4 regions of the Synechococcus sp. WH 8109 genome follow, and region 3 is predicted to be linked to each of the others. Evidence: predicted binding sites of a transcription regulator. Region 3 holds the regulator's gene; each other region holds the start of a gene.
The links. The regulator NtcA, encoded in region 3, controls nitrogen genes in cyanobacteria. The targets are predictions, from matches to a motif close to GTANCNNNNGNTAC.

Region 1: the regulator NtcA is predicted to act here: its motif matches at 1,344-1,357, upstream of glnA (type I glutamate--ammonia ligase).
Region 2: the regulator NtcA is predicted to act here: its motif matches at 1,453-1,466, upstream of Syncc8109_RS11965 (DUF4278 domain-containing protein).
Region 4: the regulator NtcA is predicted to act here: its motif matches at 860-873, upstream of Syncc8109_RS11040 (molybdenum cofactor guanylyltransferase).

Annotation. Positions count from the first base shown of each region.
Region 1 covers NZ_CP006882.1:1,116,408-1,118,568, reverse strand. Annotated here, with positions in the region: gene glnA (type I glutamate--ammonia ligase) at 1-1,278, opposite strand, end outside; gene Syncc8109_RS06055 (allophycocyanin subunit beta) at 1,485-2,009, shown strand; gene Syncc8109_RS06050 (alanine--glyoxylate aminotransferase family protein) at 2,106-2,161, shown strand, end outside.
Region 2 covers NZ_CP006882.1:2,040,845-2,043,005, reverse strand. Annotated here, with positions in the region: gene Syncc8109_RS10995 (Zn-dependent hydrolase) at 1-154, shown strand, start outside; gene Syncc8109_RS10990 (DUF1028 domain-containing protein) at 151-825, shown strand; gene Syncc8109_RS10985 (hypothetical protein) at 902-1,120, opposite strand; gene Syncc8109_RS11965 (DUF4278 domain-containing protein) at 1,201-1,368, opposite strand; gene Syncc8109_RS10980 (type 1 glutamine amidotransferase) at 1,561-2,161, opposite strand, start outside.
Region 3 covers NZ_CP006882.1:247,672-249,832, forward strand. Annotated here, with positions in the region: gene Syncc8109_RS01205 (DUF3084 domain-containing protein) at 1-532, opposite strand, end outside; gene ntcA (global nitrogen regulator NtcA) at 560-1,276, opposite strand; gene rph (ribonuclease PH) at 1,335-2,078, opposite strand.
Region 4 covers NZ_CP006882.1:2,053,720-2,055,880, reverse strand. Annotated here, with positions in the region: gene Syncc8109_RS11045 (NarK family nitrate/nitrite MFS transporter) at 1-646, opposite strand, end outside; gene Syncc8109_RS11040 (molybdenum cofactor guanylyltransferase) at 972-1,505, shown strand; gene moaA (GTP 3',8-cyclase MoaA) at 1,502-2,161, shown strand, end outside.

The sequences.
Region 1 (2,161 bases), 870 kb from region 3:
CAACGCTTCCAGGGCACCGTTGAGGGATGCGGGGACCGTGGCTATCTTCGAGAGCTCTTCAGCCGGAAGTTCGAACAGGTCGCGATCTTCGCCATCGCCGGGATCGATCTGGTTCTTGATGCCGTCCAGGCCGGCCATCATCATGGCGCTGAAGGCCAGATAGGGGTTGGCGAGAGCATCGCCGGAACGGAACTCGAGGCGCTTGGCCTTCGGGCTCGGGCCGGTGAGTGGGATCCGCACTGCGGCAGAGCGGTTGCCCTCGGAGTAGACGAGGTTCACCGGGGCTTCGAAACCGGGCACCAGACGCTTGTAGCTGTTGGTGGTGGGGTTTGTGAAGGCCAGGAAGGCGGGGGCGTGCTTGAGGATGCCGCCGATGTACCAGCGGGCCGTCTGCGAGAGGTTGGCGTAGGTGCCTTCGCCGAAGAACAGGGGCTGACCGCCTTTCCAGAGGCTCTGGTGCACATGCATGCCGGTGCCGTTGTCGTTGAAGACCGGCTTGGGCATGAAGGTGGCCGTCTTGCCGTACTTCTTGGCCACGTTGCGCACTACATACTTGTAGGTCATCACGTTGTCGGCGGCCTGGATCAGCTCAGCAAATTTCATGCCGAGTTCGTGCTGGCCCGCGCCGGCCACCTCGTGGTGGTGCTTCTCGGTGGGAATCCCTAGCTGTCCCATCAGCAGGAGCATCTCGGAGCGGATGTCCTGAGCGGTGTCGTTGGGAGCGACAGGGAAGTAGCCCTCCTTCACCTGGATCTTGTAGGCGAGATTGCCGCCTTCTTCGATCCGTCCGGTGTTCCAGCCCGCCTCGATCGTGTCAACGCTGTAGAAGGAACCGCCTTCGGCCGAGTTGTAGCGGACGTCGTCGAAGAGGAAGAACTCCGGCTCAGGACCGAAGAAGGCCATGTCTGCCAGGCCGGTGCTGGCCAGGTGATTCAGTGCCCGCTGAGCCAGCGCGCGGGGGCAGCGCTCGTAGGGCTGGCCGGTGCGCGGCTCCTGAATCGAGCAAATCATGCTCAGGGTTTTGTGCCTATAGAAGGGATCAACCCAGGCGGTATTGGCGTCCGGCACCATGGCCATGTCAGAGGCCTGGATGCCTTTCCAGCCGCGAATGGAAGAGCCGTCAAAAGCAAGGCCCTCCGTGAAGGACTCTTCCTCCAGCAGATCGGTGCAGACCGTGAGGTGCTGCCACTTGCCGTGCAGATCGGTGAATTTGAGGTCGATCAGTTCGATGCCTTCGTCCTTGATCTGGCGCAGGACGTCCTGGGGGGATTTCGACATAAGAAAGGACTGCTCGACTGAATTGTGCAGTGATGTGACCGTAAACAGCCACAAGACACCATTTTGTATCAAGAGGTACGTTTCAACAGCCAGAGGGCGACTGCGTAACCGTTTCTGTCAACTTGGCTGAAATGCAGGCCTGCCAAAGGATCTGCTCGCTTTAACGGTGTTAGCTTCCGCTGGGGATCCTCTGGAGATTCAGGGACATGCGGGATGCAATCAGCGGTCTGATCGGTCGCTACGACCAGCTGGGTCGTTATTTCGATCGTTCGGCTATCGACAGCATCAATGCATATTTGGATGAATCCAGTCTGCGGATTCAGGCCGTAGAGCTGATCAACGGATCCTCGGCTGAGATTGTGCGTGAGGCCAGCCAACGCCTGTTCCGGGATGAGCCTGATCTGCTGCTGCCTGGCGGTAACGCCTACACCACCCGTCGGCTCGCCGCCTGCCTGCGGGATATGGATTATTTCCTCCGTTATGCCAGCTATGCCCTGGTGGCTGGTGACTCCACTATCCTCAATGAGCGTGTGCTGAACGGTCTCGACGACACCTACAAGAGTCTCGGCGTTCCCACCGGTCCAACAGTCCGCAGCATTGTTCTGCTGGGAGAAGTTGTCGCTGAGATGCTCCTGGCCGACGGTGCTGCATCCGATCAACTCGCCACGGCCATACAACCGTTTGATCACCTGGCCAAGGGTCTTGGAGAAACCAATGTGCGTCAGCGCTGAGCCAGCACGCTCAACGCAAGATTTGAACAGATTGCAATCGATCTTCCCTCACTCCCTCAAAGGGACGTGACTGCGTAGGCTCAACACTTCGAACCAATGATCAGGGCTTTGGCGACGACGAACTCACTCCTTCCTGTTGACGATCGTCACCG
Region 2 (2,161 bases), 320 kb from region 3:
GGTCGGCCGTCGCTGGCCGATGGGCATGATTTTTGTGCCCAGTAAGGGGGGCTTGAGTCATTCCGCTGCAGAGTTCACCAGCGATGAGCAGTGCTGTGCAGGTACCGCGGTGCTGCTGGAAACGTTGCTGCGGCTTGACCGTCAGCTGCCGTGACCTTTTCAATCCTGGCCCGTGATCCCAACAACGGTCGTTTTGGAGTGGGTGTGGCCACCTGTCATATGGCCGTTGGATCCACCGTCCCCCATATCCGCGCGGGGGTTGGTGCTGTCGCCACCCAGGCCCACACCAATCCGTACTTGGGGATTTGTGGCCTGGAGCGTCTGGAGCAGAGTTCGGATGCTGAGAGCGTTCTGGCCAGCCTTCTTGCCGATGATCAGCATCGTGATCGGCGTCAGTTTCACCTGATTGACCTGGACGGTCGCACGGCCTGTTGGACGGGCCAGGATTGCGGCTCTTGGGCAGGGCATCGCCATCAGCGTGACCTCTCTGTTGCTGGCAATTGCTTAGCGGATGAGGCCGTGTTGGCGGCTATGCAGCAGGCCTTCCTCACCAGCGACCCCAGCTTGAAACTGGGCCGTCGCCTAATGATGGCTCTTCAAGCTGGGGAAGCGGCTGGTGGTGATCACCGTTCCAACCTCTGCACCTCAGCGGCTGTGCAGGTGAGTGGCGAAGCTGCGTTCCCGTTGTTGGATCTGCGCGTTGATTTTCACGAGCGCGCCGTGGAGCAGTTGATGGAGGTGTACGAGCGCAGTCAGGATCTTTGGGCCCAGCAGTGGAGGGATGAACTGTCTGAATTGCCCATGCTCAACCGCTTGGTGGCTTGAGCATTCACTTTCGTCTGTCCTATTAAAAAATCCCTGCACACGGGAGTGTGAAGGGATTTTTAGAATTCAAGTGAATTCAGCTGGGGACGGATGCTTCCCACTCCACATTCAAGCCAGCTTCGCGTGCATCACTGATCAGATCGTCGATGCAATCCATGCCGAAGGCAGCTTGTCCAGACAGCAGGGCATCCCAGTCTTGAGCTGGAAAGTGCGTTTGCAGCCAGAACACGCCATGCACGCTGGAGGGATTCACCTGTACGAGACCTTGGTCGAGGCGGGTAGTGATGAGATCCAACGTCGTTGCTGAAGCTGGATCTATTACGCCTCAATCCGTGCAAGTGGAATGTTCGAGTTGCTACAGATTGAGTATTTGCTCTAGCGCGTGTAGCCCACCCCGCGGTATACGAGCTGCACCGGAGTGCGGTGGATGCTGATTTGACGGGCTTGGTACACGTTGCGGCGGTAGACCAGCTGCACACCGGGCTTGCCCTGAGTGGCGTTGTTTTGCTGGTACTGATGACCGCGGTAGAGAAGGGTGGTCATTGAGATGGTCCTCGAAGCAAGCTCAGGTCCCCGTTCCATGGCCTGAGGCGAACTGCGCTTCGCGCGATGCGAAGTGAACGATCGGTAGCTGTTGCTACGGAAATATTGAAGCTCCCGCGGATTGCAAAGTGGTGTTCAGGCTGATACCTCTTCAGAAAAGTTTTTGGTTTTGTTTATTTTTGTCCGTAGGAATTAGCGGGCTTTGCTGATCTCAATCAGCTGATCGAGCGCAGCATTGAAGAAGTCTCGGCCTTGTTTCTGGAGCGTGGCGCCCAGCCTGCGCCAGTCCTGGCTCAGGCGAACGGGTCCTTCAGGTCCAAGGGCACTCACCACGTAATCGTGGTCGTTGGCGATCCAGCGCTCAAGCGCATCACCGTCGACCTCGAGGTGGCATTGCAGGCCAATGGCGTGGGCTCCGATGCGAAACACCTGTTCCGCACAGTGCAGCGAAGAAGCCAGCAGGGTTGCATCAGCCGGCAGTTGGATTCGATCGCCATGCCAATGCAGCACCAAGCTGCTTCCTGATTGCTCTTTGAGCAGAACCTCATCGCACGGATCCGCGACCCAGTGGATTGCGCCGAGGCCCAGTTCCTTTAGCTGTTGTGGTGGTGCTCCCACCTGCAGGGGTTGCACGCTGCCCCCTGCAGCAACAGCCAAGAGCTGTGCCCCCAGGCAGATGCCCAGCACCGGTTGGCGTTGCTGGTGCCATGCCGTAAGCCAGTCCAGTTCCTGCCGCAACCAAGCCATGCCCGGTTGGTCGCGTTCGTTCACGCTCATCGGACCACCGAGCAGA
Region 3 (2,161 bases):
GTTCTTTGAGTTCCTGCTCACCGGCACGGATGCGGCTGCGAACGCTGTTGAGTTCTGCTTCCGTGCGCTGGATGTCTGCATCGCGTGAGGCGATGTCCTGGCTGAGGCGTTCACGTTCGGCTTCGAGTTGGGCCAGCTCCTTCTGAAGAGGAGCCAGTTCGAGGCGCAGGGTGTTGGCCCGTTGCTGCGATTGCTCGAGCTCAATGACGATCCGTTTGGTTTCCGTTTGGGTCTTGTCCCGTTCCCGCTCGGCTGCCTCCAGCTGTTGACGGCTGTCCTGGAGTTTCTCCTGCAGGGCATCCAGTTCAAACAGGCCCACCCGCAACTGCCGGCTCACCAGAAGCATCAGGCCAAGTGAGAGTGCGCTGATCAGGCTGCCGGTCAACACCGTGATCAAAACGGCGGTGCGCCGTGGGCGCATGCTGAACAAACTCAGTCGCGCTTTGCCGACACGGCTGCCCAAGCGGTCGCCCAGGGTCGACAGCACACCCCCGAGCACCAACAGAACCAGGATCAGTGCCCAGCCGCTCATGGCTGCACAAGTCGTGCGATGGCAGGCCTAGCTGAAGCGCTTGGCCAGCGCGATCGGATCCAGAACCGTGATTTTCTTGCGGTCAATCTGAACCAGACCGGACTGACGCAAGTCTCCCAGCAGACGCGTAATTGTGACGCGTGTTGAGCCAATTGCTTCAGCGATGGCCTGATGGGACAGGCGCAGGTCGATGGTGATGCCCAGCTCATCCGCTACTCCGAAATCCCTGCAAAGCACCAGCAGGAAGCTCACCAGCCGGGATGACATGTCCCGATGGGTGAGGGTTTCAATCATCGTCTCGGTCTGCAGAATCCGGCTGGAGAGACCCTGAAGCAATCGCAGGCCAACGCTGGTGTCTGCTTCGATGGCGGCCTTTACGGAGGTCGCCGGTGCCGTCACCATTTCGACCCGGGTGAAGGCCACAGCGTGATAGAAGCGGTCGGACCGTTGACCTGTCAGCAGCGACAGCACCCCGAAGAGGCTGTTCTCGCGGAGCAGGGCAACGGTGATCTCTTCTCCTGATTCGTAGACGCGGGATAGACGAACGGCTCCCCGGCGGATCAGATACACCCGTTCTGCGGGATCTCCGGGGAAGAAGATGGTCTTGTTGCGATCCACCAGTTCACTGCTGGCGCCATCGAGATCCCGGATGATCTCCAACAGAGAACGGTTGGCGGGCTCTGCGCTGGGAGCTGGAGCCACCATCTGCGGGGCGTATCGGCTGAAACCTCGGCTACTGGTCATGACAACCCCCTGTTGAAGCGAAGTTACGGAGCCGGCGGTGGCGGCCATGTAGCGGTTATTACGTAACGCTGCTGTGCTCGTTGAAGGCCTGGCGTTGCGCCTGCATCAGGGATGTCAATCCCGGCTCTGCTAGATCCAGCAGCTCATTGAGTTGGCTGCGACTGAAGGGCGCACCCTCCGCAGTCCCCTGGATTTCTAGCAGACGGCCATCGCCGGACTGCACAACGTTCAGGTCCACCTCGGCACGGCTGTCTTCGCTGTAGTCCAGATCCAGCAAGGCCTGGCCATCAACCAAGCCCACGGATACCGCCGCCACCTGATCGATCAGGGGCGATTGCTCCAGGACTCCTTGGTCCACCAGTGATCGGCAGGCCTGGTCCAGGGCGAGCCAAGCCCCGGTGATCGAGGCCGTCCGGGTGCCGGCGTCCGCTTGGATCACGTCGCAGTCGATCAGCAAGGTGCGCTCCCCTAGGCGCTCCATGTCGATCACGGCGCGCAGGCTTCGGCCAATCAGCCGCTGAATTTCCTGGGTGCGACCCGAGAGTTTCATCAGCTCCCGTGATTGCCGCTGTGGGGTGGATCCTGGCAGCAACCGGTATTCGGCGCTGAGCCATCCGAACCCTTCTCCCTTGCGCCAGCGGGGAACCTTGTCCTCCAAGCAAACGCTGCAGAGAACAGCGGTTCGGCCGGTGTGAACCACAAGAGAGCTCAAGGCAAACCCCATGGGATTCCAGTTCACCGAGAACGGTCGCAACTGCTGCGGGCGACGGCCATCAGTGCGTTGTTCAGGGGATTGACTCATCGGTGGTGTGCAGTTCGTCAAGCCTCGCAGGCGGTTGGTTCTCGCCCTGTCCAAACACCATGGGTGGTGTCAATCCCCTTGTG
Region 4 (2,161 bases), 310 kb from region 3:
TTTTCGCAGGGCGCTGATACGTCTTGCCGGGGGGGGTGTCGGTGACGTTGAAGAAGTAGAAGCAGCCGTAGACGGCGGAGACGATGCCGGTCAGAGCGATCGCACCGCGCCAGTTCAGAACAGCGCCAGTGGGCAGTTCGAAGCCGCCGGAGAAGGAGAGGAAGCCAGCGAGGGCCACCATGGTCAGGGCGGAGAAGGCGGAGCCGAAGTTGCCCCAGCCGCCATAGATGCCTTCAGCCAGGCCGATTTCCTTGGGCGGGAACCACTCGGCCACCATGCGGATGCCGATCACGAAGCCGGCGCCAACGATGGAGAGCAGCAGACGGGCCACCACCAGCTGGTTGAAGTCCTGAGCGGACGCAAACAGCAGGCAGGGAATCGCCGAGAACACCAGGATCGAGGAGTAGGTGATCCGGGGTCCGAATTTGTCCAGGAGCATGCCGATCAGCACGCGCGCCGGAATGGTGAGGGCCACGTTGCAGATGGCCACGGTGCGGATCTGACCAACGGTCAGACCCAGGTCCGCTTTCACGGTGGTGGCCAGAGGGGCCAGGTTGAACCAGACCACGAAGGTCAGGAAGAAGGCGATCCAGGTCAGGTGAAGGGTTCGGTACCTGCCCTGGAACGACCAAAGGTCGCCAAGCATTGAGGAAAAGAGAAGGAACCTCGGGCTTCAAAAGGAAAGGTGCCCGGGGATGGCAAAACGGTCGAAAAGAGAATCCGTTTAACCCGCGCAGTTAATCAATTCGCCGACCCCTTGTTTGGTCAGATTGGTTACCGATTTGTGTTTTTGTGTTTCCGGGCAAACATCAATGGGGCTGATTGATCGGATCAGGTGATCTTGTGCCGCAGCGGTTTGGTAGCGGTTGCAACTTTTGTGGGTTGTTGGACTTTGCTGGTGCAGATTGTTGGTCGACGATGTGAATCAAGGCTTGCGGGTTTGTGTGCTCAGTGGCGGAAGCAGCCGTCGCATGGGGCGTGACAAGGCCCTCTTGCCGCACCCCTGCGGTGGTGTCTGGCTCACGGCCCTGGTTGACCAGCTGTTGCCGCTGGGTCATCCGGTGCAGGTGTTGAGTCGTCATCCCGTGCACGCAGAGCTGCTGGCCCACCGGCCCGGATGTTCCGTGGTGCTGGAGTCCCCTCCCTGGAATGGCCCCCTGCAGGCGCTGGCCAGGCTGTTGCCGTCTCAGCCTGGGGAGGCCTTGTTGGTGCTGCCGGTGGACATGCCGCGTTTGCGCACGGCCGTTGTCCAGCAGCTGATCGCAGCCTGGAATCGTGCCCCGGAGCAAGCAGCGGTGGCCCATGACGGGCAACGGCTGCAGCCGTTGCTGGCGGTTATCCCCTCCGGTTCTCCCTTCCGCTCCTGCCTTGATCAGCAACTGCAACGCGGAGAGTTGCGCTGGATGGATTGGTTGACCTGCGTTCCCCATCAGGCGGTGCGCTTGCCTGCAGAGGCGTTGGTGAATGCCAATTGCCCCGCAGATCTGGCAGCGTTGGAGGGATGAGCACGTCGCTGCCGCTTGCGGACCGCCTCAACCGGCCCATCGGGGTGCTGCGGTTGTCGCTCACGGCCCGCTGCAATCTCGCCTGTCCGTACTGCTGTCCGGATGTGGAGGAGCCCCCTGGCCTGCTCACCCTTGAGCAGCAGATTCGCGTGATTCGTGTGGCCACGCGCCTGGGAGTACAGACGTTGCGGCTCACCGGTGGAGAGCCGTTGTTGAGTCGGCGTTTGTTGCCTTTGCTGGAGGCGGTGGCGCAGGCCCGGCGGGATCGTTCGGATCCGATGGCTGGTTTGCAGGCCGTGGCGCTCACCAGCAACGGGGTGCTGTTGTCGGAACCGATGGCGCGGGCGTTGCGTGCCGCAGGGCTGGATCGCATCACCATCAGCCTGGATGCGGCGGAAGGGGAAGCAGCGGCGCGCATGGCTGGTCTCCAGGGTGGTGCCGTGGCTGGTGAACGCCTGGTGCGCCAGGTGCAGGACGGCATTGCGGCGGCCTGCGCCGCTGGCTTTGACCCCTCACGCGGTGAGCTCAAACTCAATGCCGTGATCCAACGGGGGATCAATGACGATCAGCTGTTGCCTTTGGCCGCTTTGGCGCGGCAGCAGGGGATGGAGCTGCGTTTGATCGAATACATGGATGTGGGCAACCGCAACCAGTGG